Regions from separate parts of the Paenarthrobacter sp. UW852 genome, predicted to be linked through region 1. Evidence: riboswitches for the same ligand, from Rfam matches in the RefSeq annotation. Region 1 holds a riboswitch; each other region holds the start of a gene.

Region 1 (9,844 bases):
GTGGTTTCCGGTGCGGTGGTGCTTGCCACCTGCAACCGCTACGAGATTTACGGCGAAACAGGCAACGGCGCTGACATCGAAGCGGCCCGCTCTGCCCTGGTTTCCCAGATCAGTGAATTGAGCGGCCTGAACGAGCAACTCGTCTCCCGCTCCTTTGCGACCCACACCGGCCCGGACGTCACCAGGCACCTCTTCGCCGTGAGCGCCGGACTGGACTCTGCAGTGGTGGGTGAGCGCGAAATCGCGGGCCAGGTCCGCCGCGCCCTGATCACTGCCCAGCAGGAAGGCACGGCGAGCTCCGGCTTGGTCCGGCTTTTCCAGGCAGCTTCCAAAACCGCCAAGGACGTCGGTGCGCAGACAGCGTTGGGCTCCCGCGGCCTGTCGATTGTCTCCGTTGCTTTGGACCTCGCCACCGACCTCGCCGAGAACGATGACTGGTCCACCAAGAACGTCGTAGTCTTCGGCACCGGCGCCTATGCGGGTGCCACCATGTCACTCCTGCGCGAACGCGGCTGCACCGCAATCTCCGTCTATTCTTCCTCCGGCCGTGCCGAGGCTTTCGTAGCCACCCGCGGGGGTACAGCGCTCGACGCCGAAACGCTCCCCGCTGCTGTCGCCGCAGCTGACGTCATGATCGGTTGCAGCGGTTCGGACAACCGCGTGGAAGCAGCGGACCTTGCGCGCGTCCGGGCACAGTCCAATAAGCCCTTGATTGCGATCGACCTCGCCCTGACCCATGATTTCGATCCGGCAGTCGGCGAACTCGACGGCGTGGAACTCCTCACGCTTGAATCCGTCCGGCTCGCTGCACCCCAGGAACAGGCAGAATCGTTGTCCCAGGCCAGTGCCATCGTCACAGGCGCGGCGTCTTCCTTTGAGTCCGAGCGCGAGGCACGCTCCGTGGATTCGGCCATTGTGGCGCTGCGCCGGCACACCATGAACGTGTTGGACGCTGAGATGGAGAAGGTCCGTGCCCGCCACGGTTGCACGGCTGCCGCGGAGGAAGTCGAATTCGCCCTGCGCCGGATGGTCAAGCAGCTCCTCCACATCCCTACCGTCAGGGCCCGTGAACTGGCCGCCAACGGCCAGCAGGAGGAGTACGTAGCAGCACTTGAGGCGCTGTACGGCATCCAGGTTGAGCAACCTGCAGCCGCCCCGGCCGCGGAGTGCCCTGTGGATCACGGGCAACTCCGCTCCGAAAGCGCCTGACACCGCCTGCTAGGCGAAAGCGTTGACTCCTGTCAGCTTCGCTGACAATTCCCAAAGCCTGGCGGCGTCCGCCTTGTCGATGGCGTGCGCGTCCACCCCCTGGTACCTCGCCAACAGCGATTCCTTGTCCGTTGGATTGGCAACGTCGCAGTCTTCACAGTAGACACCTCCCATACCTGACAGGGCAGGGGAAGTCGCAGCCCACACCGAGGTAGCAGCGCCTTGCTCCGGCGTCTTGAATCCTTCGCGGACGTTTCCCTCCGCATCCATCCATCCCGCTGCGACCATCTCATCCTTGGGCAAATGCCGTTGAAGTTCGGTCATGATGCCACCAGGATGAACGGCGAAGGCCCGGACTCCGGAGTCCTGGCCCAGGCGGTCCAATTCCACAGCGAAGAGCGCGTTTGCCGTTTTTGCCTGGCCGTAGGCGCGCCACTTGTCGTAGCCGCCGTCAAAGTTGACGTCGTCGAACCTGATCGGCGATAACTTGTGGCCGGTGGATGAGAGGGAGATGACGCGGGCATCCCCCGAGGCGGCAAGGGCCGGCCACAAAGCATTAACCAGGGTGTAGTGCCCCAAGTGGTTGGTTGCGAACTGCGCCTCCCAGCCAGGACCTACCCGTTGTTCCGGGCTGGCCATGATGGCGGCGTTGTTGATCAGGATGTCCAAGGAACTGTGCCCGGCCAAATACCGCTGGGCGAATGCTTTGACGCTGTCCTGGTCAGCCAGGTCCATTTCTTCCACTGTGACGGCGTCGCCCAGGCCGGCCGCGGCAAGCACTTCCTTGGCATGTTCCACGCGTCGTGCGGGGACGGTCACGGACGCGCCTGCGGAGGCCAGTGCCCGCACGGTCTCCAGGCCAAGGCCCGAATATCCGCCTGTGACAATCGCCGATTTTCCGGAGAGGTCGATCCCGTCGATAACCTCCCGGGCCGTGGAACCGTGTCCAAAACCGGAACCAATAGGGTGTTGCTGGGTCTCTGCCCGTTCTTCGCTCATGGTTGAGCTTTACAGATAACGGCCGGAACGGGCAACGCTCAGTAAACGGGCTTTTGGGGTTCCACGTCACGCACCCAGGCGAGGATACCGCCGTCGAGGTGGCTGACGCGCGTATAGCCCGCCTTCTGCGCGGCCTCCAGGACCGCCGCCGAGCGCGTTCCGGCCTTGCAGTGGAACACAATGTCCTTGTCCTGTGGCAGGTGGGACCACGCCTCTCCGGCCAGGATCCGGCCTTGTGGGATCAGCACGGAACCATCAATGCTCACAATGCTGTGCTCGCCTGATTCACGGACATCCACCAGTTCGAAGTCCCGCTCCCCTGACGCCCGCTCGGCGAGCATCGCTGCCAGCTCGGTGGCCGTGACGGTGTGGTCCTGGTCAGTGGCCGTGACGGGAGTGACGCCGCAGAAGGCCTCGTAGTCGGTCAATTCGGTGATGGGTTCGGCTTCCGGATCCTTGGACACCTTGATTTCCCGCCAACTGCCGCCCAAGGCGTCAAAGAGTGCCACGCGTCCCAGCAAGGAACGCCCGACGCCGGTGATCAGCTTCACGGCTTCGGTCACCATGAGCGATCCAACAGCCGCGCACAACATGCCGAACACTCCGCCCTCGCCACACGACGGCACGGAGCCGGCCGGAGGCGCCTCGGGGTAGAGGTCCCTGTAGGTGGGTCCGTGTTCGGCCCAGAAAACGCTGACTTGCCCGTCGAACCGGAAGATGGATCCCCACACGTAGGGTTTGCCGAGGATGGCCGCGGCGTCGTTCACGAGGTACCGCGTGGCAAAGTTGTCAGCACCGTCGAGGATGAGATCATAATCGGCAAACAAATCCAGGGCGTTGGAAGAATCCAGGCGGAGATTGTGCAGGACCACGTTCACCAAGGGGTTGAGCTCGGCGATCGCGTCGCGTGCGGACTCGATCTTGGGCGTACCCACGTCCTTCACCCCGTGGATGACCTGGCGCTGAAGGTTGCTGAGGTCCACAGTGTCGTCGTCCACGATGCCCAAAGTTCCCACCCCGGCTGCAGCCAAGTACAGCAGGGCCGGGGAACCGAGCCCGCCGGCGCCTATGACGAGGACTCTGGCATTCTTAAGCCTGCGTTGGCCCACGGCGCCGATTTCCGGAATGATGAGGTGCCGGGAGTACCGCTCCACCTCGGCCGGAGTAAGTTCAGCGGCCGGTTCCACAAGGGGCGGAAGGACGGCGGGCGCAGCGGTGCGGACAGCAGCAATTGAGGCCATACCCCAATGTATGCCCGCAGATACCGCCCGGTCATATTACCCACCGGTAGAGTGGTCATAACTGCAAAGGAAAGGCGGCAGACTGTGGCTGACGGCACACGGGCAAACGATGGAGCACCCGCGAAGCAGGAACGGAGCGGTTCGCCTCGATCGCCAAGGCTGCCAAGGGACGAGCGCCGCGCACAGTTGCTCAACGCAGCGTTGGAAGTCTTCGTTGCCAACGGGTTCCACGGCGCAGCCATGGACGAAATCGCAGAGACCGCACATGTGAGCAAGCCGGTCCTGTACCAACACTTCCCGTCGAAGCGCGAGCTCTATATGGCCCTGCTGGACAGCCATCTCGCGACGCTGACGGACCTGATGCTGAGCGCCCTGAACTCCACAACGGACAACAAAGAGCGCGTCAAGGCAGTCATGCGGGCCTACTACAGGTTCATTGCCGACGACGACCAAGCGCACCGGCTGGTGTTTGAGTCGGACCTCATCAACGACCCCGATGTCAGTTCCCGGCTGGAAACGTTCAACAAGACGTTTGCGGACGCCGTGGCCCATGTCATCGCCGAGGACACCAAGCTGCCGCCCCTGGAAGCGCAGCTCCTTGGCCGCGGCCTGGCCGGAATGGCGCAGGTCAGCGCGCGGTATTGGCTTGAGACAGACGGAAACCTGGACCTCGATGTGGCCAGCGATCTGATCTATCGTTTAGCTTGGCGCGGAATCAGTCGATTCCCCAAAGAGTCCTAAGCTACAAATAGAGGACTGATTCAAAACTTGATTGGCTTGGAGGCCTTGCTGTGGAAGTAAAGATCGGCATTCAGAACGTTGGCCGCGAAATTGTGCTCGAATCCGCTTTGGATGCAGACGCCGTAGCCAAGATCGTGGCGGAGGCCGTGTCCAAGGGCTCGGAATTGCGCCTCACGGATGAGAAGGGCCGCCAGGTCATCGTTCCTGGCAACGTTTTGGGCTATGTGGAGATCGGCGCCGAGGAAGTCCGTCGCGTGGGCTTCGGCGCCCTCTAGCATTCCCCCACCACCCGTCGTCCGCTAAGGAGTCTTCATGCTTTCACTCGTCGTGGTTGTTCTTGCAGCCATTGCCACGGGCTTCATTGTCTGGGCCAACGACAAGCGGCACGGCAGGTACGGCGTCGCCCTTCCGGTAGGCGTTTCAACCGCTGTTGCGGCGCTGAGCTGGATTGCCTTCATCAGCGCGGGCTTGGGTTACCAACCGGGGGTCACCTGGATTCCGTGGGTTCTCCCCATCGTCATCGGAACCGCGGCAGCCGCGGCGGTTGTGGTGTACTTCGGCCGGACCCGGACCAAGCACGATACCGAGGCTCTCACCAGGGCCCTCCGGCTCTAAGCGCCACTTACAGCGATGGCCATCACCCGCGGGTGATGGCCATCGCTGGTTAACGCCCTAAAGGAACTCGGCGCGTCCCTCCATCGCGGAGGACGCCAAGGCGTGTTCGCGCCGGGGAATCCGGCCTGCCTGCCTGGCCAAACGGCCGGCAATGACAGCGTGCCTGAAGGCCTCCCCCATCTGCACCGGGTTCTGTGCACGCGTCACCGCGGTAGCCAGCAGGACGGCATCGCAACCCAGTTCCATGGCCAGCGCGGCATCGGAAGCGGTTCCGATCCCGGCGTCGAGCACCACGGGCACCGATGCCCGTGACACGATCAGCTCAATGTTGTGCGGGTTCAGGATGCCCAGGCCGGTCCCGATCGGTGAGCCCAGCGGCATCACCGCGGTGGCGCCAAGGTTTTCCAGCCGCAGGGCAAGGACCGGATCATCATTGGTGTAAGCGAAGACCTTGAACCCGCGGTTGACCAGCTGCTCCGTGGCATCGACGAGTTCCACGGCATCGGGCAGGAGTGTGTGCTCGTCCGCGATGACTTCCAGCTTCACCCAATCGGTCTCCAGCGCCTCGCGGGCAAGTTCGGCGGTCATCACCGCGTCCTTCGCCGTGAAACAGCCGGCCGTGTTGGGCAACACCCGGATGTTGTGGTCCACCAGGAGCTGGAAGAGAGACCCGGTTTCTGCCGGCGAATAGCGCCGCATGGCCACGGTGGTCAGCTCCGTACCCGAGGCCAGGAGCGCAGCGCCCAAACCGTCCAGGCTCGGGGCACCCCCTGTTCCCATGATCAGCCGCGAACCAAAGTCGACGCCGTCGATCACCAAGGCGTCGGTGCTGGGGGCAGTGCTTGTTGTGGACATTGTTCAGCCTCCCTGGACTGCGGTAACGAGTTCGAGTTCATCGCCGTCGGCGAGTGCTGTTGCCGCCCACTGGCTGCGCGGCACCACCTCTGAATTGCGCGCGACGGCGACACCCAGCTTGCCGCCGTCGGCCGCCTGTCCCCTGTGGTCCAGTTCGCGGCCGGTGATGGCGGTGACGAGGGTGCTGACAGAGGCGTCATCGGCCACTGCATGGTCGGATCCATTGAGTTTGATGTTCATGCGCTTTCCTTGCTGCGGGCGTGTGCTGGGACGAAGTTCCGTGGACCGGTTGCGCTGGCCGTAAAGCGGTCGGGGCGGAAAGGGGCCCACTGTGCATCGGTCGATCCGTTGATCAGTTCGCCGACAATCCTTGCGGCTACCGGTGTCAGCAGGACTCCGTGACGGAAGAACCCGGTGGCAACCACCAAACCCTCAATGTCGCCATTGGTTCCGGCGACGCGGCCAAGCAACGGTGCGTTGTCCGGCGTCCCTGGCCTGGCGCGGGCTGTTGCCTCCAGGAGTTCGAGTTCGGCGACCGCGGGGACCAGGACCTGGGCGTCGCGCAGGAGTTGATAGACGCCGCCCGCCGAGACGGCGTTGGAGGCCGTGGACAGTCCGTCCTCACGCTGGGTCGCTCCGATCACCACGGTGCCGTCGTCGCGGGGGACGATGTAGACGGGAACGCCCCGCACTATCCCCCGGACGGTGGAGGTAACGAGAGGTTGCAGGTTGTCCGGAACCCGAAGCCTGAGGATGTCACCATAGACCGGCCGCAGTGGAAGCGTGAGCCCTTCGGGCAGGCCGTCCAAGCCGGCGGCGCCCAGACCGTTTGCGACCACCGTCTCGGTGGCAAAGACCTTGGTGCCTGACTCGAGTTCGACTCCAGAGACCCTGCCTTCATCCCACAGGAGACGATGTGCCAGCGCTTTCACAGCGAATCCGTTGTCCGCCCCCGTAACCCAGCTCAGATCATCGCTAGAGTGATCCGAAAGTTCGGCCAAAAGGCAGGCGGCGAGCTTGCGGGGATCCACCTGGTGGTCGGTGGGGATGTCGAAGGCACAGGAAATTTGGGGACTCAGCAAGGGCTCACGCTCCCTCGCTTCCCGGAGGGCCAATGGCTCCACTCCCAGGCCCGCAGCCTTCTGTACCACCCGGAGGTCTGCGAGCGCGCGGCGGTCGGCGGCGTCGGCACCCACGGCGAGGGTCGGCGTCGTGCGGTATCCGGCGGCGTGCGCCCCTCCGGCCAGCGCGCCAACAAAAGCGGGCCACAGCCGGGAGGATTCGACCATGAGTTCCAGGAGTTCTTCTTCCTGGTAGTGCAGTTCACTGACGGGTGCCAGCATCCCGGCCGCTGCGAAAGTTGCGCCGTTTGCGGGCCAAGGGTCGATGAGGGCCACTGAGCGGCCCAGCCTGCGCAGTTGGTGGGCGATGCCCAACCCGATGATGCCGCCGCCGATAATGGCTACATCTGCATGAATGGCGTCTGCCATGTATTCCCTTCCCTACGCCGGTATTAGCCGGATCAGGTCAAGCGGTCGGCGCTGAAGCCCTCTCAGCCGGACGGTCACATAGTCGAACGTCGCGGCTCCCGCAGTACGTGCCCAGTGTAGAGGAACTACTCTGGTTCCCATGACCCAGCCTGAATCCCTCGCCTCAGCCCGACTCTATTTGTGCACCGATGCCCGGAAGCGACAGGGCGATTTCGAAGACTTCGTCGATGCCGCCTTCGAGGGTGGGGTGGACATCATCCAGCTCCGGGACAAGTCGATCGAGGCAGCCGAAGAACTGGAATTGCTGGCCATCCTGCGGAGTGTGGCCGAGCGGCACGGCCGACTGTGGGCTGTCAACGATCGGGCCGATATTGCCAGTGTTTCCGGGGCTCCTGTGTTCCACGTGGGCCAGAAGGACCTGCCCCTTCCGGTGGCCCGGACCTTCCTCCCGGCCCCTGCCGCGATTGGACTTTCCACCCACACTCCGGAGCAGGTCAATGCGGCCATTGCCGCTTCTACCGGCGACGGCGGCCTGGACTATTTCTGTGTCGGACCGGTTTGGGCGACACCCACCAAACCGGGGCGCCAAGCCGTTGGGCCGGACCTGGTCACATATGCCGCAGAAGCGATGAGGCGTGCCACGGAAACGACCGACGGCGCCGTGCAGCTCCCGTGGTTCGCTATTGGCGGCATCGACCTGGGCAACGTGGAACAGGTCCTTTCGGCGGGGGCCAGCAGGATCGTGGTTGTCCGTGCCATCACCGAAGCCGCAGACCCGACGGCGGCTGCCAAGTCGCTGCTGGAAGCCCTGGACTCAATTTAGCGAAAGTCGCTCACCGTGCGGCCTTGACATGGTGTGATCCCCGGAATCCGGGCTACCCTGATTTTCGTGTCACATCATCGGATTGCACCCAACGTCGACGACTCGTCGGACCAGCTCGCAGCGGCCCTCGCCGCACTCCGGACGGAGCTGGAACTCCCAGGCGACTACCCCACGGGGGCAGTGGAAGAAGCCCGAGAAGCCGTGGCGGACCTGAAGCTGCCTGAACGCGACCTTCGGGACATTCCGTTTGTCACCATCGACCCCGCCACGTCGACGGACCTGGACCAGGCGCTGTTCATAGAGCGCGCCGGTGACGGTTACAAGGTCCTCTATGCGATCGCCGACGTTCCGTCCTTCGTGGCTCCCGGTGGTGCCCTCGACACGGAGACACGCCGGCGCGGCCAGACCTTCTATGCTCCGGATGGACGCATTCCCTTGCACCCGGAAATCATCAGCGAACATGCCGGCAGCCTGCTGGCAGAGCAGGACTGTGGCGCCTTCGTCTGGGATTTCGTCCTCGACGCGCAGGCCGAAGCAGTGACGGTGACAGTAGGCCGCGCCACCGTGCGCAGCCGGGCCAAGCTAAGTTACAAGGGCGTCCAGGAGCAAATCGACGACGGAACGGCACCGCCCGTACTGCAGCTCCTCAAGGAAGTGGGGTTGAAACGGGTTGAACTCGAACGCCTCCGCGGCGGTGCGAGCCTGAACATGCCCGAACAGGAGATCGTCCAAGCGGCCGACGGCGGCGGGTACAGGATCGTTGCTGCCCCGTCGTTGCCGGTGGAGGACTGGAACGCGCAGATTTCACTCATGACCGGGATGGCGGCAGCTCAGCTGATGCTGGACGGCAAGGTTGGCATACTGCGCACCATGCCCGCACCGGACGAACGCTCCCTGCGGCACTTCAAAAGGCAGACCACGGCCCTTGGTAAACCCTGGGACGGACGGATCAGCTACGGCGAATACCTGCGGACCCTGGACGCATCAGACCCGAAGCAACTCGCCATCCTGCACTCAGCCGGGACGTTGTTCAGGGGTGCCAACTACACACCTTTCGACGGCGAGGTCCCGACGGAAGTCATCCAGGCAGCCATCGGCGCTCCGTACGCGCACACCACAGCACCGTTGCGCCGCCTCATCGACCGTTTCGTCCTGGTGATCTGCGAGGCACTGAGCAACAAGCGGGACATCCCTGCCTGGGCCCGGGAAGCCTTGCCGTCCTTGCCCGAGATCATGGCCTCGTCCGATCAACTCGCTGGCCGCCTCGAGCGTGCCGCCTTGGACACGGTTGAGGCGGCACTGGTTGCCAACCATGTTGGCCAGGAATTTGATGCGGTGGTCATTTCCGGCTCCAAGCCAAACGGGAACGGGAACGGAAAGGGCAACGGGAACGGCAACGGCGGTCCATACGGAATCGTCCAAATAGCGGAGCCCGCCGTGACCGCCCGTTGCGACGGCGAACTGGAGTCCGGGACCAAGGTCCGCGTCCGGCTGGTCAAGGCTGACATTGCCAGCCGGGAGATCCTGTTTGAACTGCTGCCATAGCGCCGTTCAATCCCCAATCCGGGCTTTCGGGCTCCCAGAGGATAGACTGGGCGTGTAGTAATGGATGCCCGGTCGTTGATTCAGTTAATTTTTGAACTCAACAAGCCCGCCCCTACGCGATCTTGAGATGTACCAACTGGTCACCAGTGCCAGTACTTAGATAGCCCGCGATCGGCTTCCACTGGACTTGCTTGCGCGCCCGTTGGTGCTCCGGTACGGCTATGCCGCCCCCGTTGAGCATGCGGCGCCAATGCCCAAATGAATAAGGAAACTCCCTGTGAGTGAATTGCATACCCATGAAGTCCTGACGGACCCCACCGGAACAG
Region 2 (9,844 bases), on a different contig from region 1:
ACGTTGGGACGGGCTTCGTAAATGGCGGCCACAACACCCATGGGCACATTGACCTGACGCAACCGCAGCCCGTTGGGAAGCGTTTGGCCACGGACCACGTTGCCCACAGGATCGGGCAGCCCCGCAAGGTTTTCCAGGGCGGAGACCAAGCCGTCGATGCGGGCGGGCGTCAGCGTGAGCCTGTCCAAGAGCGCCGCGGAGGTACCGTTGGCACGGCCCACCGCCACATCTTTGGCATTGGCTTCCAGCACATGCTTACGGTTTTCCAGCAGGGCTGCGCCGATCGCACGCAGGCCGCGGTCCTTCCAGGCACGGTTCGCCTGGCCCATGCGGCGGGCAGCCTTCCGGGACCGGTCGGCGATTGCGTGTACCGCAGCCTGGACATCCTCGGGCGACAGTGGAGCGCCGCCTGCCACAGGGTTCTCCGGCGTCTGGCCGGCAGCACCGGAAACGTCGGAGATCACAGGGGCGTCGGGAGTCAGCGCTTCAGTCATGCTCCAAGTTTAGATGAGCGCGGCGCCCCCAGGAGCACCAGATCGTCAACATGAACAACTTCGCGGTCATAACCACGGCCCATGGCTTGGCCGAGTTCCTGCGTGGTCCGTCCCAGCATCCGCGGCAGTTCCTCCGAGGAGTAGTTCACCAGGCCGCGCGCCACCACGGTTCCATCATGGCCCACCATCTCGACGGGGTCACCAGCTTCGAAGTCGCCGCTGATATCCGATATCCCCGCGGGCAGGAGCGACCTGTGCCGGTCGCGCACGGCTTTCACGGCGCCGTCGTCGAGCATCAAGCGGCCCTGTACGGTCGCCAGGTGGGCCAGCCACAACAGGCGTACCGGCTTGCGGTTTCCGTTCACGGCAAACCACGTCCCCACGTCCTCGCCGGCCAGGGCAGCCGCGGCGTTGGCCGTAGAAGTGACCAGTGCATGAATACCGGAACCGGCGGCGATGGAGGCAGCCTCCACTTTGGTCATCATTCCGCCCGTTCCCACACCGGCTTTGCCCGCCTTGCCAATGGTGACGTCTTCAAGGTCCTGGGGACCGCGGACCAGCGGAATCCGCTGCGCACCCTGGGACGGCGGACCGTCGTAGAGGGCGTCGACGTCGGACAGCAGCACGAGAGCGTCGGCGCGGACCAGGTGGGCCACCAACGCAGCCAGCCGGTCGTTGTCGCCGAAACGGATTTCGTGGGTAGCAACAGTGTCGTTTTCGTTCACGACCGGTACCACGCCGAGGTTCAGCAGCCGATCCAAAGCACGGAACGCATTGGTGTGCTGCGTGCGGCGCATGAGGTCATCGGCCGTCAACAGGACCTGGCTGACAGTGATCCCATGCGCGCTGAAAGCCTGCGTGTAGCGGGCCATCAGGAGTCCTTGCCCGACGCTGGCTGCTGCCTGCTGCGTGGCCAGGTCCTTCGGGCGCTTGGCAAGGCCCAACGGAGCCAGGCCAGCGGCGATGGCACCAGAGGAGACCAAGATGATTTCGGTGCCCGCATTGCGCTGGTGGGCCAGGGCGTCGACAAGCCCCGCGAGGGACTTCTCGGAAATACCGCCCTTGATGCTCGTCAGCGACGAGGAACCCACTTTGACGACAATCCGCTTGGCGGTGGCCAGTGCGTTGCGTTCGAGGCCCTCGGCGGAGTTCGGTGCGTCGACGGTCCTAGTCGTCATCACCGGCGTCCAGGTTGCTTTCCTTCACGGCCTGGGCGCGCCGGCCGCTGACGGACTCGGTCCAGATGCCCGCCTTGCGCTCAGCTTCAAGCTCGGCACGCGCAGCAGCCTTGGCTTCGCGGCGTTCAACCTGTTCTTCGCGCTTCTGCGAACGCGTGGGCCGGTCCCCGATGTCGGCAACGCGGATGTCCGTGCCGCGCGGAGTTGCCAGGAGCTCGGCGCCGGCCATCATGGTCGGCTCCCAGTCGAAGACAACGCCGTCGTCTTCACCGATGACCACGGTGTCGCCCGGCTTGGCACCGACCTTGAACAGTTCGGTTTCGACGCCGAGCTTCGCCAGCCGGTCGGCAAGGTATCCAATGGCTTCCTCGTTGGTGAAGTCGGTCTGCTTGACCCAGCGAACGGGCTTCTCGCCCAGGACACGGAACAGCGGCTCGAGGTTCTTTTCTTCGCGGCGGATCTTGAAGCCGGACTCGTTGACCGCGCGCGGACGAAGGACCGGAGGTGCCACCTTGGGGGGAGCAGTCGCTACCGCATCACGCGCGGCCTTGACGATCTCTGCCATGGCGAAGCCCAGTTGGCGCAAGCCTTCGTGGCTCGTGGCCGAGACTTCGAACACGCGGTATCCGCGGGCTTCGAGGTCCGGGCGAACGAACTCGGCCATGTCCTTGCCGTCCGGAAGATCCACCTTGTTGAGGACAACCAGCTTGGGGCGTTCGTTCAGCGGCACCACCTCACCGTCCACACCGGCGTAGCTCATGTCCACTGCGTACTTGTCGAGTTCGGCCTCGATAATCGCCAGGTCGGACAAAGGATCCCGATCGGATTCCAGGGTTCCGCAGTCAAGGACGTGCACCAAGGCGGCGCAACGCTCTACGTGGCGCAGGAAGTTGTGTCCGAGTCCCTTGCCGTCGCTTGCTCCCTCGATGAGGCCCGGAACATCGGCAATGGTGAAACGGACATCGCCGGCCTGGACCACGCCAAGGTTGGGGATGAGGGTGGTGAAGGGGTAATCGGCAATCTTGGGCCGGGCAGCGGACATGGCTGCGATGAGGCTGGACTTGCCGGCCGACGGGAAGCCAACCAGGGCGATGTCGGCAATGGACTTCAGTTCCAGGACAATATCGCTGGATTCGCCTTCGATGCCCAGGAGGGCAAAGCCGGGAGCCCGGCGCTTCTGCGAGGAAAGCGACGCGTTGCCGAGGCCGCCCTGGCCGCCGGCGGCAGCGATGTACTCAGTACCTTCGCCCACGAGGTCAGCCAGGACTTCGCCGTCCTTGGTCTTGACCACAGTGCCATCGGGTACCGGAAGGATCAGGGTTTCGCCGTTCTTGCCACCGCGCCAGTCACCCATGCCCGGACCACCGTTGGTGGCGTGGCGGTGGGGTGCGTGGTGGTAGTCGAGCAGGGTGGTGGTCTGGGCCGACACCCGAAGGATGACGTCGCCACCATTGCCGCCGTTGCCGCCGTCGGGCCCGCCGAGCGGCTTGAACTTCTCCCGCTTAACAGAGACACAGCCGTGGCCGCCGGTTCCGCCGGATACGTGCAGGACTACCCGGTCTACAAAGCTCGCCACGTGGATCTCCTCAGTTGCTGTTGTACAGCGTTGTTGCAAAACCAGTGCGCCCAAGCGCCCCAGTCGATTGTAATGCGGTTAAAAGAACGGTGGAGCGGGCCGTTTGGCCCGCTCCACCGGTTCAGAACTTGTTGTTACTCTGCAGCTGCAGCAGCAACGATGTTCACTACGCGACGGCCGCGGCGAGTACCAAACTCAACCGCACCGGCCTGGAGAGCGAACAGGGTGTCGTCGCCACCGCGGCCGACGCCTGCACCGGGGTGGAAGTGGGTTCCACGCTGGCGAACGATGATCTCGCCTGCGGAAACTACCTGACCACCGAAGCGCTTTACGCCCAGGTACTGAGCGTTGGAGTCACGACCGTTGCGAGTGGAACTCGCGCCTTTTTTGTGTGCCATGTGAAATGCCTGCCTCTAAATTTCTGGGGAAACTGAAAAACCTGAACAGCGTGTAACGAAAGTTACGCGATGCTGGTGATCTTGATCTTGGTCAGTTCCTGACGGTGACCCTGACGCTTCCGGTAGCCGGTCTTGTTCTTGAACTTCTGGATGACGATCTTCGGACCACGGAGGTCTTCGAGGATCTCAGCCGTAACCTTGACGTTGGCCAGTTCCGCAGCTGCGGAGGTGACCTTGTCGCCGTCAACCAGGAGCAAGGCGGGCAGCTCAAGCGTGCTACCGGCTCCACCGGGGACGCGGTTAAGCGTTACGTAGTCTCCAACGGAAACTTTTTCTTGGCGGCCGCCTGCGCGGACAATCGCGTACACCACTTGGGTACTCACTTCTCTCGACGTTTATAACTAAATTTGCGTGCGGAACCTGAACCGGAATCAGGCTTGGTTCGCGCTGTGCCTCAACGCCGTGGACTTCTGAACGAAGTCCGCGAGTCATCCCATGAACAATTCCAAGGGGCATAACCCAAGTGTTGGCGTAAGCACCGAAGATCAAGATTACGCTAGTTTGACCTTCAGCTGCAAATGAGGCCGGGTCCGGAGGCTACCACGTGACTCGCGTCACCAGTTGTAACGGACTCTCCCGGCACCGTGCCCATACAGCCTACAGGGTTTGGGCACGATTAACGCGATTTGCCCTGCGACGCGCGGCGAGCCTCGCAAATTACCCGCCCGGACGCCCGACCGGAGAGGTCATGAGAAAACCCGTGGCGCGTCGAAGAAGGCAGTTTCGTAGCGGCAGGACTGGGTGAAGGCTTCCATCATGGCCTCGCGATCCGCCGGCGAGGCCGCAAGGGCCGCCGCGTCCGTGAGCTTGATCGCAGTCCTGGTTGCCTCGGCGAAGTCTTCGTCCGCGTACGTCTTCAACCACTCCGCGTATGCGTGGTCCACAGGGGAACCTGCTTCCACGTAGGCGTGGTGGAGTTTCTGGCCCACTTCCGCGTACAACCAGTAGCAGGGAAGAATCGCCGCCAGGAGCACCGCGTAGCTTCCCGATGCCGAACAGGCCAGCAAATGGTCCACATAGGACTTGGTCACGGGACCCGTTGTCCCGGACACGTCGCGGCTGCTGAGCCAGTTCCTGTGCAATTCCGACTCGACCTCCAGGCACTGCCGGGAGCCCTTGGCCCAGAACAACTGCTCGTCTTCAGTAGGAGCCAGGGCGCTGGCCCGGGCCAGGACCCGGGAGTAGCCGTTGAGGTAGATCGCGTCCTGGGCCAGGTAATAGCCGAACGCGGATTCCGGCAGGCTGCCCTTCTGAAGGCCATCGATGAAGCCAAGCCGATGGATCGCCTCGAGCTCCGCGCGTGCGAGTTCCCACAAAGTCGCTGCGAACTCGCCGGGCCTCAGACTCCGCTGGTGGTGGAAGTGGTGGATCGGCCCGCTTCCTCGTCCTACTTCCAACGCCCCGGACTGCCTCAAAGCCTCAAGCAACCAAGGCTTCACCTCCCGCAGTGAAGCTTCCCAGTCCCCCGTGCTAACCTGCACCGTGGCCAGGGCGGACGACAACGAACACCCTGTGCCGTGGCTGTTCCGGGTATCGATGCGGGGCCCGTCGACCTCGACCACGTCCTGCCGCAGCAACCCGCTCGTATTCACCAAAGCATCAGGACACGCCGTTCCCGCCAAGTGGCCGCCCTTCACAAGGACCGTGTTCCCGTACTCAGCGGCCAACCGCTTACCCTGGTCCAGCGCCGAAGCCCAGTCCGTCGCCTCCGTTTCACCCAGGAGCACCGCCAGCTCGGGAAGGTTCGGGGTCAGGAGGTCTGCCAGGGGCAAAAGCGAACGCAACGCCTTCTCAGCGGACTCGCGCAGGAGCCTGTCTCCGCTGGTTGCCACCATCACCGGGTCCAGGACCACGACGGCGGGACGCACCTTTTCGAGCCAGCTGCGGACTTCGTCGATGACCTCTGCGTCGCCGAGCATGCCGATTTTGACGGCGTCAATCTCAATGTCGTTGCTGATGGCGTCCAGTTGTTGGCGCAGAAATTCGACGGGGGGCACGTGCACGGCGCTGACGCCCACGGTGTTCTGGGCTGTGAGGGCGGTGATTGCAGCCATGCCGTAACCACCGTGGGCCGCGATGCTCTTCAAGTCCGCCTGGATCCCTGCCCCACCGGAAGGGTCGGAGCCGGCGATACTCAGCACCCGCGGTGTTGGCCTGCCCGAAGCAACCGGGTAGACAGGAGAATATGCTGCAGTCATGTGGACATCCCTTCGCCGGTGCTAACCGGACAGGTTCAACGGGTCTGGATCTCAGCCCGGCCCAACGCCAGGCACCCCGTGTCTGTCCCCCAGCCTAACCGGGAAGCAGCCCGGCCCGGGAACAGCGCTGCGTAGGGGCCCGGATATGACCCATTGACGTCCCCAGGTCTGGCCATGGACGTCCTGGACGCGCAAAAGACCCCGTAGCGACTGCCGGGGCAGTTGCTACGGGGTCCGATAAGCCGTGAGCGGATCAGAGCTCGGAAGCCGGCACGCCGACTCCCAGGATGATGGGCTCGTCTGCGGGTGCCTTTTTGGCTGGTTCCACAGGGGCCTTAGCCTCGTGGGACGAACCTTGTGGCGCCGACGCAGTCACTTCATGGTGTTCAACGCTGGTTTCGTTGGCCGCACCTTGGGCCCTGCTTGCGCTGCGGTTACGGCGACCTCGGCGACTCCCGGACGTCGAAGCGGCTTCCCGATCCTGCTCAGCGGCCCGAGCCGGGGCAGCCACCTTCGGGGCAGCAACAGCTTCGCGGACGGCAGCTGGTTCCGCTTCCGCCTCCGGCGCCGCTCCCAGGTGGGAGAATGCCTCCGCCAGCAGATCCAGGCTCATTGCCGGTTTGGCCGCCTGTGGTTCGTCCTGGTGTTCAACGAACGGCAAAGCGACTTCTTCGCCACCGAAACGCAGGACCGGGGTGGAGCGTGCTTCCCGGACTGCTGCCTCGTGGGCCGTTGATTCTTCGTCGTTGCCATGAGCTACGGGTTCGTCGGCAGCCGTCTGATGAGTTGACCGCGCCAGTTCCTCTGCACGGTGAAGCTCGTCGTCGTGCAGGTGGGCAGCGTGTGCTGCAGCCGCGATGGTAGCCAACGCAGCGCGGGTTGCCTCGGCCTTTGCCTGGCGCGCAGGGTCCTGCGGTTCCGGGTGCGTTGGCGAGGCCGCGTGCGCGGCCGGCGCAGACTGAACCGGAGCGGGGGCTTCGGAAACAGCCTGTCCCCCACCCTTGCCTCGGCGGCGCTTCCGTTCCGTACGGGCCGCCGGCTGCTGCTGCGTCGATTCCGTGTGCGGGCGGTGGTGCTCAGCGGCCACAACGTTCGCACGGCGGTGTTCCACCGGCTCATCGTGTGTCACGACGCCACGGCCGGCGCAGTGCTCGCACTGCTCGCCGAAGACCTCGAGGAGGCCGGTGCCCATGCGCTTACGCGTCATCTGCACCAGGCCCAACGACGTGACTTCAGCGACCTGGTGCTTGGTACGGTCGCGGCCAAGGCACTCAACCATGCGGCGCAGCACAAGATCGCGGTTGGATTCCAGGACCATGTCGATGAAGTCGATGACAATGATGCCGCCGATATCGCGCAGGCGCAGCTGGCGGACTACTTCCTCGGCAGCTTCGAGGTTGTTCTTGGTGACAGTCTCTTCGAGGTTGCCGCCGCTGCCGGTGAACTTTCCGGTGTTGACGTCCACCACGGTCATGGCTTCGGTGCGGTCAATGACCAACGAACCACCCGAGGGCAGGAAGACCTTGCGTTCCAGGGCCTTGTGGATCTGCTCGTCGATGCGCCAGGCAGCGAAGATGTCCTGGTCCTTGGTCCACTTCTCGAGGCGGCCCACCAGGTCAGGGGCAACGTAGGTCACGTAGGCCTCGATGGTGTCCCATGCGTCGTCGCCGGAGACGATCAGCTTGGAGAAGTCTTCGTTGAAGACGTCGCGCACTACCTTGATGGTCAGGTCGGGTTCGCCGTACAGCAATTCCGGTGCAAGGACCTTGGTTGAGGAGGCTTGCCCCTCAATGCCCTCCCACTGAGCGCGCAGGCGGTTGATGTCGTGCGTCAGCTCTTCTTCCGAGGCACCTTCAGCTGCGGTGCGGACAATGACGCCGGCGTTTTCCGGCAAGCGGTCCTTAAGGATGCGCTTGAGGCGGTTGCGTTCGACGTCCGGCAACTTGCGGGAGATACCGGTCATTGAGCCGCCCGGTACGTACACCAGGTAGCGGCCCGGCAGCGAAATTTGGCTGGTCAGCCGGGCACCCTTGTGACCCACGGGGTCCTTCGTGACCTGCACCAGGACAGAATCGCCTGACTTCAGGGCGTTCTCGATCCGGCGCGGCTGGCCTTCAAGGTTGACAGCATCCCAATTGACTTCGCCGGCGTACAGCACGGCGTTACGGCCACGGCCGATGTCCACGAACGCGGCTTCCATGGAAGGCAGTACGTTCTGGACCTTGCCGAGGTACACATTGCCGATCAGCGAGTCCTGTTGTGTCTTGGACACGAAGTGCTCGGCCAGGACGCCGTCCTCAAGGACGCCTATCTGGATTCTGTCATCGCGCTGGCGGACGATCATTTGGCGGTCTACCGACTCGCGGCGCGCAAGGAACTCGGCTTCGGTGATGACCTGGCGGCGGCGGCCGGTTTCGCGGGACTCCCTGCGGCGCTGCTTCTTGGCCTCAAGCCGCGTGGAGCCCTTGACGCTGGCGACACGGTTGGACGGAGCCGTTTCGGTGATGGGCCTGGGGGCGCGGACACGGGTCACCGTGTTGGGCGGGTCGTCATCCGTGCCACCGGTCAGTTCAAGATCCTGGTCGCCGCGGCGGCGGCGACGGCGACGACGCGACGTCACGCCTTCTTCAAGAGCTTCCGCTGCCGGGGCTTCGTCGTCCTCGGACTCGCTGGGGCCCTCGGTTTCGTTCTCTTCGCGTTCGGTTCCACGCCTGCCGCGGCGGCCACGGCTCCGGCGACGACGGCGGCTGCCGGCGTCATCGAGCTCGTTGTCTGCGCTGGACTCGGCCTCTTCTTCGACTTCCCCGGCCTTCTCTTCCACGGCCGCAACGCGCGGGACGGTGGTGAGGTCCGGAGCCTGGAAAATCATGGACGTGATGGACACCGGCTCAAGGAAAAGGGACGTGGACGCGGCCGGCGTCTCCTCAGCGGGAGCCTCCTCGTCCGCAGGAACCGGCGCATCAGCAGCAGCCGGTGTTGCGGCGACTGGCTCAGCAGCAGGTTCGACGGGCTGGGAGCCGGGCTCCGGCGTCGTGGTTTCTTCAGCGGCCGGCGCCTCTGCTGCTTCAGCCTTCGGCTTTGCCGTACGACGACGGCGGACCGGCTTTTCGGGGGCGGGCTCGGCGGCAGCTTCGGGCTGGCTCTCGACTGCGGCGGCCTCGGGGGCACCAGCGGCTTCCTCGCCCAGGCCGGGGAGCGGCTCGGCAGGTTCTACCTTCTTGCGCGACCGGGTCCTGCGCACCGGCGGGGCGGCCGCTTCCGGGGTATCGGTCCCCTCGACAGCTGCAGGCACTTCAGGGGTGGGCGACTCAACCGCGGGAGTTTCCTTGGGCGCGGCCTTGCGGCGGGTCCGGGTGGTCTTCTTCGGCACTTCCGCTGTTTCCGCGGAAGCTGCCTCGTCATTAACGGCTACAACCTGGTCTTTATCCATATGTGGCAACACTCCTGCCCCAGCGACGCCGCCACATCCGGCGCCCGGTGGGGCAAATATTGTCAAAACCCGCAGGCGTTGACAGAAGTCGGTAGTTTGCCTTCCGGTTCGCACCATCATTGGGGTGCGGCAGCCCTGGAAAGCCGGTGGCCCTGTCCTGAAACCCGTTGTTCTGCTGCCACAACCAGGTGCCGTCCATTGTCATGGCGGGCCTACCGAGGATCACGGGATCCGGGGCATGCCCAGCTCATACTGGCGGTCTTGGGAACAAGTCACCGGACCGGATTCCGAATGTGGGTCGAAAACCGGCCATGTTCATTCTCTCACACCCCTGCACCTTCGCGGGGTAACCGCCTGTGTCGCCGCACTCCCGCTACAGGCTGGGGGCCTCCCCCAGCCTACGGCGCTACAATCCTCCCAAGAGCCCTTCCCGCCCCGCCGGGCCACATATCGAAAAGGATCAGATCCGCGATGCCGAGCACCGCCAGGGGAAACCTGGCCAAGAATGCC
Region 3 (9,844 bases), 340 kb from region 1:
TGTTTGCTGTAGTCATGTGAAGCTCCTGGGTTTGAGGCTGCCGCCCTTTCGGCACCTTCTACTAGTACTAAAATACTTGAAGCTTCAATTTATTCCTAACGGATGATCCCGCCACGTAAAACGATGTGCTGGAGTTCGGCCACGGTGTTGAGGGCGACCCGCGGATCTTCACGGCAGAGAACGACGTCGGCACTCGCCCCTTCGCTGATGGCTTCGGCACCCAGCCACGCCCTTGCGCCCCACGTTGCGGCCTCCAGGACAGCGGAAGGCGGCAGGCCGGCGTCGTGCAGTTCCTTCATCTCGTCCGCAATCCGGCCGTGCTTGATCACGCTGCCGGCATCGGTGCCCGTGTAGATGGTGACACCGGCTTCGAAGGCCTCCAGCACGCGGTCGTGGCGGCGTTCCCACAGCTTCGCCATGTGATCTGCGTAGACGGGGAACTTGGGCGCGGCCTGGGCGGAAATCTCCGGAAAAGTCGCAATGTTGACCAGCGTAGGGACAATCGGAACGCCCTGCTCCACAAGCCGCGGAAGGTGCCGCGGCAAGAGGCCCGTAGCGTGTTCGATGCAGTCGATATTGGCGTCCAGCATGTCGTCAATGGTGTCTTCTGCGAAGCAGTGGGCCGTAACCCTGGCTCCCTCATCGTGCGCGGCCGAAATGGCGTCCTTGACCAGCTTGGCCGGGAAGGATGCGGCCAGGTCACCAATGCCGCGATCGATCCAGTCGCCCACGAGTTTCACCCAGCCATCGCCGTCACGGGCTTCTTTGCGGACGGTCTCCACGAGCTGTTCGGGCTCGATTTCATGGCCCAGTCCTCGGAGGTACCGCCGATCCCTGGCTATGTGCCGGCCAGCCCTGATCAGTCGCGGCAAATCCGCACGCCCTTGGACCCAGCGCGTGTCACTGGGCGATCCTGCATCACGGATCAACAGTGTGCCGGCCGCCAGGTCTGCCCGTGCCTGGGCGAGGGTGGTCTGCTCATCAACGGCACCGCCCGGCCCCAAACCGATGTGGCAGTGGGCGTCGACAAAGCCGGGCAGGACCCAGCCGTCGAGCACAACGTCCGGTGCCGCCACGGGCTGGATGAATGTCAGGCGACCGTCAACGGACCACATGCCCCTCCGCTCCTTGCCTGCCGCTACGAGCACCGTACCGCTGAATTCGATGATGTTGGCCATGGCAAAAGCCTAGCCCTGTACGTTCCGGGCAGGCCTGCAACGCCATATGACTGTGCGGCCGCAGGCAGCTGTGGTAGCTTCGTCTACGACCACACGGGGGCCCCTGCAGGGGCTGAGATCGGACTGAGGCAGTCTGCGACCGTTGAACCTGTCCGGGTAATGCCGGCGAAGGAAGTGAGCAGTCCCTTGAGCACCACAGAAACACAGCACAGCCCTGCCCAAAACGCGTCCGTCGTGGAGACCGGGGCACCGGAAACCGTGACGCAGTCGCTGAAATCCCACTCGCTGGGGTGGCTTGAAGATCCCGAACATGGCATTCGCGTTCCTGTCACCGAGATCGCGCTGGAACCCTCCCCCAATGGCCAAGCCAACCCGCCCCTGCAGGTTTATCGAACTGCCGGACCGGGCAGTGATCCGAGAGTCGGGCTGGAACCGTTCCGTGCACCCTGGATCGAAGGCCGGGGCGACACGGAGCCGTACTCGGGCCGTGAAAGGAACCTGCTCGACGACGGCAAGTCCGCGGTCCGGCGCGGTGCGGCATCGGCGGAGTGGAAGGGCGCACAACCGGTGCCCCGCCGCGCCGTCGAGCAGAAGACCGTCACACAGATGCACTACGCCCGGAAGGGCATCGTGACGGAGGAGATGCAGTTCGTGGCCTTGCGCGAGAACTGCGATGTCGAATTGGTCCGCAGCGAAGTTGCCGCCGGACGCGCCATCATCCCCAGCAACATCAATCACCCGGAATCCGAACCGATGATTATCGGCAAGGCGTTCCTGGTCAAGATCAACGCCAATATTGGCAACTCCGCGGTGACCAGCTCCATCACCGAGGAAGTCGACAAACTGCAGTGGGCGGCGCAATGGGGTGCCGATACGGTCATGGACCTCTCCACCGGCGATGACATCCACACCACGCGGGAATGGATCATCCGCAACTCCCCCGTTCCAATCGGCACGGTTCCCATTTATCAGGCACTCGAAAAGGTCAATGGCGAAGCCAATAAGCTCACGTGGGAGATCTTCCGCGACACCGTGATTGAACAGTGCGAACAAGGGGTGGACTACATGACCGTCCATGCCGGGGTGCTGCTGCGCTACGTCCCGTTGACTGCCAATCGCGTCACCGGCATCGTTTCCCGCGGCGGCTCGATCATGGCCGGCTGGTGCCTGGCCCACCACCAGGAGAACTTCCTCTACACCCACTTCGACGAACTGTGCGAGATCTTCGCCAAGTACGATGTCGCCTTTTCGCTCGGCGACGGGCTGCGTCCCGGCTCCATCGCGGACGCCAATGATGCCGCGCAGTTCGCAGAGCTGGACACCCTTGCCGAGCTGACCCAGCGGGCGTGGGAGTTCGATGTCCAGGTCATGGTTGAAGGCCCGGGGCACATCCCCTTCCACTTGGTACGTGAAAACGTCGAACGCCAGCAGGAACTGTGCAAGGGTGCCCCGTTCTACACACTGGGTCCCTTGGTCACGGATGTGGCGCCCGGCTACGACCACATCACCTCGGCCATTGGCGCGACCGAAATCGCCCGCTACGGCACGGCAATGCTCTGCTACGTGACACCCAAGGAACACCTTGGCCTGCCGAACAAGGACGACGTCAAAACCGGTGTGATCACCTACAAGATCGCCGCCCACGCCGCTGACCTCGCCAAGGGGCACCCTGGCGCGAACGAGCGCGACGATGCACTGTCCAAAGCCCGCTTCGAGTTCCGTTGGCGCGACCAGTTCGCGCTGTCCCTCGATCCTGTGACAGCCGAGGCGTTCCACGACGAAACCCTGCCCGCCGAGCCGGCCAAGACCGCGCACTTCTGCTCGATGTGCGGGCCGAAATTCTGCTCCATGCGGATCAGCCAGGATATCCGCGATGAGTACGGTTCAGCTGAAGCGCAGGCCGCAATCGCCGGCATGTACAACGGCATGAGGGAAAAAAGCCAGGAGTTCCTGGCATCAGGCGGGAAAGTCTACCTGCCGGAACTGCAGGTACCCGGCACTGCGGGCAATGGCAGCTCAGGACGCCTGAACTGACATGGCCCGTCCCACGTCCGCGACAAACGAGCGGATGATGTGATCGCCATCCACTGAATCCTGGGGCCGGTGCCCGCCCGCTGCTACCCGGCGGAGGGCGCCGGTCTCCTGGAGGTATCCCGCAATTTCCTCGTAGAGCGGCTCCCAACCACCCGTAAGGACCAAGGTGGGAACGCCGGGCACAATGTGAAGCGGTGCCTCCCATGGCGGTGCCTGGAGCCTGAGGCGCCGCGCAGACTTCCGGGCCTCCGGCGTGTCCAGTCCCCCGGTTTCGGCCGAGAAAGCCCTGCGGAAGTATTCCCGCTGGTAGTCGGCGTCGTTCAATTGTGTCCGGACGTCGAACAACGGCTCCATCAGCGCACGGTGGGAGGCCGTGGCCGGCAGTTCGGCTGTCAGCGACAAGCACGCCGGCTCCACCAACGACAGCGAATGCACAAGATCAGGACGCTCAATAGCTGCCAGCATGGCGGAAATGGCGCCCTGTTCGTGCGCCACGACGTGGCCTCCACCGGCATCGGCCAACGCATTGATCACGATGGCGACATCTGCCGCCACATTGGATGGCGCCGGTTCCTCGACCGCCGAAAAGCCGTGCCGCCTCAGGAACAGGGCGTCATAGGCCAGCGCCATGCCGTGTTGCTTCGGCCATGCTGCGGCGCCGAAACTCCCCAGGCCGTGAACGAAGACTACGCGCTGCTTGTGCATTGGTTCAGCCTATTCCACGGCTCTGACATCCCAACTGCCTGGCAGCTGGGACGCACTGTCTACTTACCGAGGAACTTGTCGAAGCCCTTGGGAAGGTTCAGCGACGACGGGTCGAAGTCCGCCGCGCCTTGCCCAAAAGCCGCGCCCGTGGGGGCCGCTGAAGCAGCGTTTGCCCGTTTGGCCTCCGCATCGCGAAGTTCCTGGGCTGCCTTGGCCGGGTTGCCGGACCTTGCCTTCTTCTTGGGAGTGTTCTTCCCGTTCTTGCGTCCGCCAGGGCCACCGAGGCCGGGCATCCCAGGCATACCCGGCATGCCGCCGCCCTGGGCCAGCTTCTTCATCATCTTCTGTGCCTGGGCGAAGCGTTCCAGCAGGCCGTTGACCTCGGAGACATGCACGCCGGAACCCTTGGCGATACGGGCGCGGCGGGAACCGTTGATGATCTTGGGAGCAACACGCTCGTGCGGTGTCATGGAACGGACGATCGCCTCGACGCGGTCGATCTCTTTTTCGTCGAAGTTCTCCAGCTGCTGACGGATGTTTTGAGCACCCGGCATCATCATGAGCATCTTCTTCATGGAGCCCATGTTGCGGATCTGCTGCATCTGGGCGAGGAAGTCGTCAAGGGTGAAGTCTTCCTGGTCGGCGAACTTCTTCGCCATCCGGGCGGCTTCATCCTTGTCCCATGCCTTCTCGGCCTGCTCGATCAGGGTGAGGACGTCACCCATGTCGAGGATGCGGGAAGCCATGCGGTCTGGGTGGAAGAGCTCAAAGTCGTCCAGGCCTTCGCCGGTGGAGGCAAACATGACGGGCTTGCCGGTCACGGACGCCACGGAAAGCGCGGCACCACCGCGGGCGTCGCCGTCGAGCTTTGACAGGACGATGCCCGTGAAGTTGACGCCCTCGTCGAAGGCCATCGCCGTGTTGACGGCGTCCTGGCCGATCATGGAGTCGATCACGAACAGGACTTCGTTGGGGATGATCGCCTGGCGGATCCGGCGTGCCTGATCCATCATTTCGGCGTCGACGCCCAAGCGGCCGGCGGTATCAACGATCACGACGTCGTGAAGCTTCTGGCGGGCTTCCTCGACGCCGGCCTTGGCGACGGCGACCGGGTCACCGGCAGGGTGTTCAAGTTCCGAGGTAGCGCCGGGGTGCGGAGCGAAAACCGGGACACCGGCACGCTGGCCAACAACCTGGAGCTGCGTCACTGCATTGGGACGCTGAAGGTCGCAGGCAACCAGCATGGGGCTGTGGCCCTGGGCCTTGAGCCACTTGGACAGCTTGCCGGCGAGGGTGGTCTTACCGGCACCCTGGAGGCCCGCGAGCATGATGATGGTGGGGCCGTTCTTGGCCAGGCGGATCCGGCGGGTCTCGCCACCGAGGATTTCCTTCAGTTCCTCGTTGACGATCTTCACGATCTGCTGGCTGGGATTCAGTGCACCTGAAACTTCGGCACCGAGCGCGCGTTCACGGATGCGTCCAGTGAATTCGCGGACCACCGATACGGCGACGTCCGCATCCAACAGGGCGCGGCGGATCTCCCGGACCGTGGCATCGACGTCAGCCTCGGTGAGGCGGCCCTTGCCACGGAGGTTCTTGAAGGTTGCTGTCAACCGGTCAGAGAGTGAATTGAACACGCGCCGTGCACTTCTTTCGATGGTCTACGAATGGCGGCCAATGCGGCACGCCAGAGTCTTGACGATTCTTGCCCCGGCACGATGACTCAACTACGGGATGACTCAACTGCGGGACTCGACTATCTAGGGTACCAAGTCGCACCTCCAAGATGGCATGCTGGCACGGTGACCAGTAAAACAACTGTAAAAACATTGCTCATCCTCGGCGCATCCGGAGACTTGACGGGCAGGCTGCTGCTCCCGGGCCTTGCTGGACTGTTGGCCGCGGGTGGCGCTCCAGGCCTGCGTTTGGTGGGAGCCGGCTCTGATCCCTGGTCTCCGGACCAGTGGAGGGAACGGGTCGACGGCGCTTTCGCCGCCGCGTCGAAGGAAGCCGACGCCCAAGGCAAGGCGGCTTTGGCTGCGGTGGCCGGGAGCACCGAATACCACCAGCTGGACGTGACGGCGGACGGACCGCTGGCAGAGTTGCTGTCGCAGCTGGAGGGCCCGGTCGCGATCTACTTCGCGTTGCCGCCCCACGTCAGCCAGAAGGCCTGCGAGGTTTTGCACCCTGGACAGTTGCCGGCCGGAACCCGCCTGGTCATGGAAAAGCCATTTGGATCAGGTACCGAATCGGCGCGCGAATTGAACAAGACGCTGGCTGCGCTGGTGCCGGAGGACCACATCCATCGGGTAGACCATTTCCTGGGCAAGGCAACAGTGCTGAATATCCTCGGCCTCCGCTTCGCCAACAGGTTCCTGGAACCGGTGTGGAACCGGGACCACATCGAAAAAGTGGAGGTCATCTTCGACGAAGACCTCGCCCTTGAGGGCCGTGCCCGCTACTACGACACCGCCGGCGCGCTCCGGGACATGATCCAAAGCCATCTCCTGCACATCATGGCGTTCCTGGCCATCGACGCGCCGGCCACCATTGGGGAACGCGACCTGCGGGACGCCGTCGCCACCGTATTGCGTGCCAGCAGCATCAAGGCCCCCTACAACCTGTCGACGCGTCGTGCCCGGTACACGGCAGGAACCCTGGGCGAACGTACCGTGCCCGACTACGCCGCGGAGGAAGGCGTGGATCCTGCCAGGAACACCGAAACCCTTGCGGAAGTCCGCGTGGACATCGACAACTGGCGTTGGAGCGGCGTCCCGTTCATCCTCCGCTCGGGCAAGGCCATGGGACAACGCCGCAAGGAAGCAGTCATCACGTTCCGCCCGGTCCCCCACCTCCCCAAGGGCTTCTCCGGCGTGGACTCCCCCAATCAGTTGCGGATCGGTTTCGGGCCCGACGTTTTGGAGCTCGACGTCGATGTCAACGGTCCCGGTGACATCTTCAGCCTTGACCGCGCAAGCCTGGTGGCCGAACTCAACGCGGCCGGGATGCTGCCCTACGGCGAAGTGCTCGAAGGCATCCTGACAGGCGATCCGCTCCTGTCCGTCCGGGGCGACACCGCTGAGGATTGCTGGCGGATCATCGAACCCGTCCTCAATGCTTGGGCGAACGGCGAGGTGCCCCTGGAAGAATACGCCGCCGGCAGCGCCGGGCCCGCGAACTGGCCCACCGGCGTCGAGGACTAAACGTCGAAGACTAAACAAGGCAACACAAAGCGGGCCGGGTACCTTGACTGGTACCCGGCCCGCTGCCGGTGTTTGAGTAACGAGTGGTAGCTGGTGGCCTAGATGGCCGCCGCGCCCCGTTCACCCGTCCGGACCCGGACTGCTTCATAGACATCCACGGTCCATACCTTGCCGTCGCCGGCCCTGCCGGTATTCGAGCTGGCGATGAGGACATCCAGGATGTCGTCCGCCTGTTCGTCCGTGGCCAGGACCTCGATCCGGATCTTTGGCAGCAGGTCCACGTTGTACTCGGCTCCGCGATACACCTCGGTGTAACCCCGCTGCCGGCCGTAGCCGCTGGCTGCACTGACCGTCAGGCCCTGAACCCCGTATGCTTCGAGGCCTTCCCGGACTGCTTCGAGCTTTTCGGGACGGACGATCGCTGTGATGAGCTTCATGCCTGGACACTCTCCTTGCCTTCTGCGGGAGCCTTCTCTTCGGACTTTCCGGTCATCGCCTCATGGAGCGGCTGGAAGCTGCCCCCGTGGCCGTTGACGCCGAACTCGTACGCCGTCTCAGCGTGCAGGCTGAGGTCGACGCCCACGTTCTCCTGTTCAGTGGAGACCCGGAAGCCCATGGTCTTGTGGATGGCGAGGGCGATGATGGCCGTCATGATGGCCGAGAAGACGATTGCGATGCCTGCCGCTGCGAGCTGGGCCCACAGTTGGGTCAGGCCGCCGCCATAGAAGAGGCCGCCGGCGGTGACGCCTTCGCTCGGAACTGCAATGAAGCCCAGAGCCACCGTGCCGATGATGCCGGATACGAGGTGGACACCCACGACGTCCAGGGAGTCGTCAAAGCCCCAACGGAACTTCAGTCCAACCGCCAGGGCGGAAGCGACACCGGCCACAACGCCCAGTCCCAGTGCACCGACCGGGCTGACGTTGGCACAGGCGGGAGTGATGGCCACCAGGCCGGCAACCACACCGGATGCTGCGCCCAGGGAGGTGGGGTGTCCGTCGCGGATGCGTTCGGTGATGAGCCAGCCGATCATTGCCGCTGCGGGAGCTGCGAGGGTGTTGACCCAGATCAAGCCACCCTGCTCAGCAGTGGTCGCTGCGCCGCCGTTGAAACCGAACCAGCCAAACCACAGGATGGCCGCACCGAGCATGACGAACGGGATGTTATGGGGGCGGTGGTTCGGGTCTTTACCGAAACCACGACGGTTACCGATGATCAGGACCAGGACAAGTGCTGCCACACCGGCATTGATGTGCACCACGGTGCCGCCGGCGAAGTCGATTGCCGGGCCGAGGGCCTTTCCGATTGCACCCTCCGGGCCGAACAGGCCGCCACCCCACACCATGTAGGCCAGGGGGCAGTAGACCAGCGTGACCCAGACCGGGACGAAGATGGTCCACGCGCCGAACTTGGCGCGGTCTGCGATTGCGCCACTGATGAGCGCAACAGTAATGATGGCGAAGGTGGCTGCGTAACCGACCTTGATCAGGCCATCAGGGGTGGAAATGCCTTCGAGGCCGAAAGTGGCGAACGGGTTGCCCACGATTTCAAGGAAGCCTTCGCCTGAGCTCATCGATGCGCCCCACAGCACCCAGACAACTCCGACGATGCCGATGGAGATGAAGCTCATCATCATCATGTTCAAGGCAGCCTTGGCGCGTGTCATGCCGCCGTAGAAAAATGCCAGACCAGGTGTCATGAACAGCACGAGTGCCGCCGCCACCATGACCCATACGTGACCTGCGGTAAGTTCCATGGTGCACGTTCCTCTCTTGCTTTGGTTCTGCGGTTCTACCGCTGTCCTGACGCCTTTTGCGTCCTGCTTAAGAGTTTTGTGCCGCTGTGTTTCACCTGCGCAGGTTTTATATTGCGGGCCGGTTACAACAACCTCCCCAACGTAAATGGTGCATATCCCCGCTGTTACGGATATGTTTCAGGCGTCAGACTTCACCCGAAAACCAACCCGAAGGACCCCAACCGCATGACCCAGCCGCCCAGATCCGTCAAAGCACCAAGGATCCGGCCTGAGAAGACTCCCCTGCCACGCGACATCAAGGTGATGTTGGCCGCGGCGTTCCTGATTGCGTTGGGCTTCGGCCTGGTGGCACCCGTGCTGCCCCAGTTCGCCACCACTTTTGACGTTGGTGCAACTGCAGCCGCCGTGATCGTGAGCATCTTCGCTTTCATGCGCTTGGTCTTCGCCCCGGCCGGCGGTGCTTTGATCGGCAGGTTCGGTGAGCGAAACGTCTACGTTTCAGGTCTTCTGATTGTTGCCGTGTCCACAGCAGCATGCGCCTTCGCCCAGGATTATTGGCAACTGCTGATCTTCCGTGGGCTCGGTGGTGCGGGCTCTGTGATGTTCACCGTCGCGGCCATGGGCCTGCTGATCCGGCTGGCTCCGCCCGAACGCCGCGGGCGGGTATCGGGGGCGTATGCCTCGGCATTCCTGATCGGCAGCGTGTTGGGTCCGGTTGTGGGCGGCTTGCTTGCGGGCTTCGGACTCCGCGTTCCATTCCTTGCCTACGCAGGAGCGCTGCTCGTGGCTGCTGCGGTGGTCCGCACCATGCTTAGCGGCGAGGGACAGGCCGCGACCAAGGCAAACCCAGCTCCTGCCATGACCCTGAAGGAAGCACTTGCAGACTCGGCCTACCGCGCCGCAGTGTTCTCCAGTTTCGGCAACGGCTGGGTGACTTTCGGGGTTCGCATGGCCACCATCCCGCTGTT

What was found. Region 1 has a riboswitch for thiamine pyrophosphate ahead of thiO (glycine oxidase ThiO). Riboswitches for the same ligand answer to the same signal wherever they lie in the genome.
Region 2: another riboswitch for thiamine pyrophosphate. It lies ahead of thiD (bifunctional hydroxymethylpyrimidine kinase/phosphomethylpyrimidine kinase); the one in region 1 lies ahead of thiO (glycine oxidase ThiO).
Region 3: another riboswitch for thiamine pyrophosphate. It lies ahead of thiC (phosphomethylpyrimidine synthase ThiC); the one in region 1 lies ahead of thiO (glycine oxidase ThiO).

Annotation. Positions count from the first base shown of each region.
Region 1 covers NZ_JAMSGY010000003.1:397,963-407,806, forward strand. The annotation lists gene NEK97_RS07960 (glutamyl-tRNA reductase) at 1-1,209, shown strand, start outside; gene NEK97_RS07965 (SDR family NAD(P)-dependent oxidoreductase) at 1,219-2,208, opposite strand; gene moeB (molybdopterin-synthase adenylyltransferase MoeB) at 2,247-3,449, opposite strand; gene NEK97_RS07975 (TetR/AcrR family transcriptional regulator) at 3,456-4,190, shown strand; gene NEK97_RS07980 (DUF3107 domain-containing protein) at 4,241-4,465, shown strand; gene NEK97_RS07985 (hypothetical protein) at 4,503-4,805, shown strand; gene NEK97_RS07990 (thiazole synthase) at 4,863-5,660, opposite strand; gene thiS (sulfur carrier protein ThiS) at 5,664-5,900, opposite strand; gene thiO (glycine oxidase ThiO) at 5,897-7,150, opposite strand; TPP riboswitch at 7,143-7,262, opposite strand; gene thiE (thiamine phosphate synthase) at 7,290-7,973, shown strand; gene NEK97_RS08010 (RNB domain-containing ribonuclease) at 8,040-9,518, shown strand; gene NEK97_RS08015 (DEAD/DEAH box helicase) at 9,796-9,844, shown strand, end outside.
Region 2 covers NZ_JAMSGY010000001.1:59,585-69,428, reverse strand. The annotation lists gene NEK97_RS00350 (glutamate-5-semialdehyde dehydrogenase) at 1-494, opposite strand, end outside; gene proB (glutamate 5-kinase) at 491-1,672, opposite strand; gene obgE (GTPase ObgE) at 1,662-3,248, opposite strand; gene rpmA (50S ribosomal protein L27) at 3,383-3,646, opposite strand; gene rplU (50S ribosomal protein L21) at 3,709-4,017, opposite strand; gene thiD (bifunctional hydroxymethylpyrimidine kinase/phosphomethylpyrimidine kinase) at 4,393-5,904, opposite strand; TPP riboswitch at 5,895-5,993, opposite strand; gene NEK97_RS00320 (Rne/Rng family ribonuclease) at 6,158-9,334, opposite strand; gene NEK97_RS00315 (vitamin K epoxide reductase family protein) at 9,806-9,844, shown strand, end outside.
Region 3 covers NZ_JAMSGY010000003.1:59,099-68,942, forward strand. The annotation lists gene NEK97_RS06480 (VOC family protein) at 1-16, opposite strand, end outside; gene NEK97_RS06485 (amidohydrolase family protein) at 96-1,178, opposite strand; TPP riboswitch at 1,262-1,369, shown strand; gene thiC (phosphomethylpyrimidine synthase ThiC) at 1,365-3,212, shown strand; gene NEK97_RS06495 (alpha/beta fold hydrolase) at 3,195-3,917, opposite strand; gene ffh (signal recognition particle protein) at 3,977-5,554, opposite strand; gene NEK97_RS06505 (glucose-6-phosphate dehydrogenase) at 5,720-7,120, shown strand; gene NEK97_RS06510 (P-II family nitrogen regulator) at 7,219-7,557, opposite strand; gene NEK97_RS06515 (ammonium transporter) at 7,554-8,876, opposite strand; gene NEK97_RS06520 (MFS transporter) at 9,102-9,844, shown strand, end outside.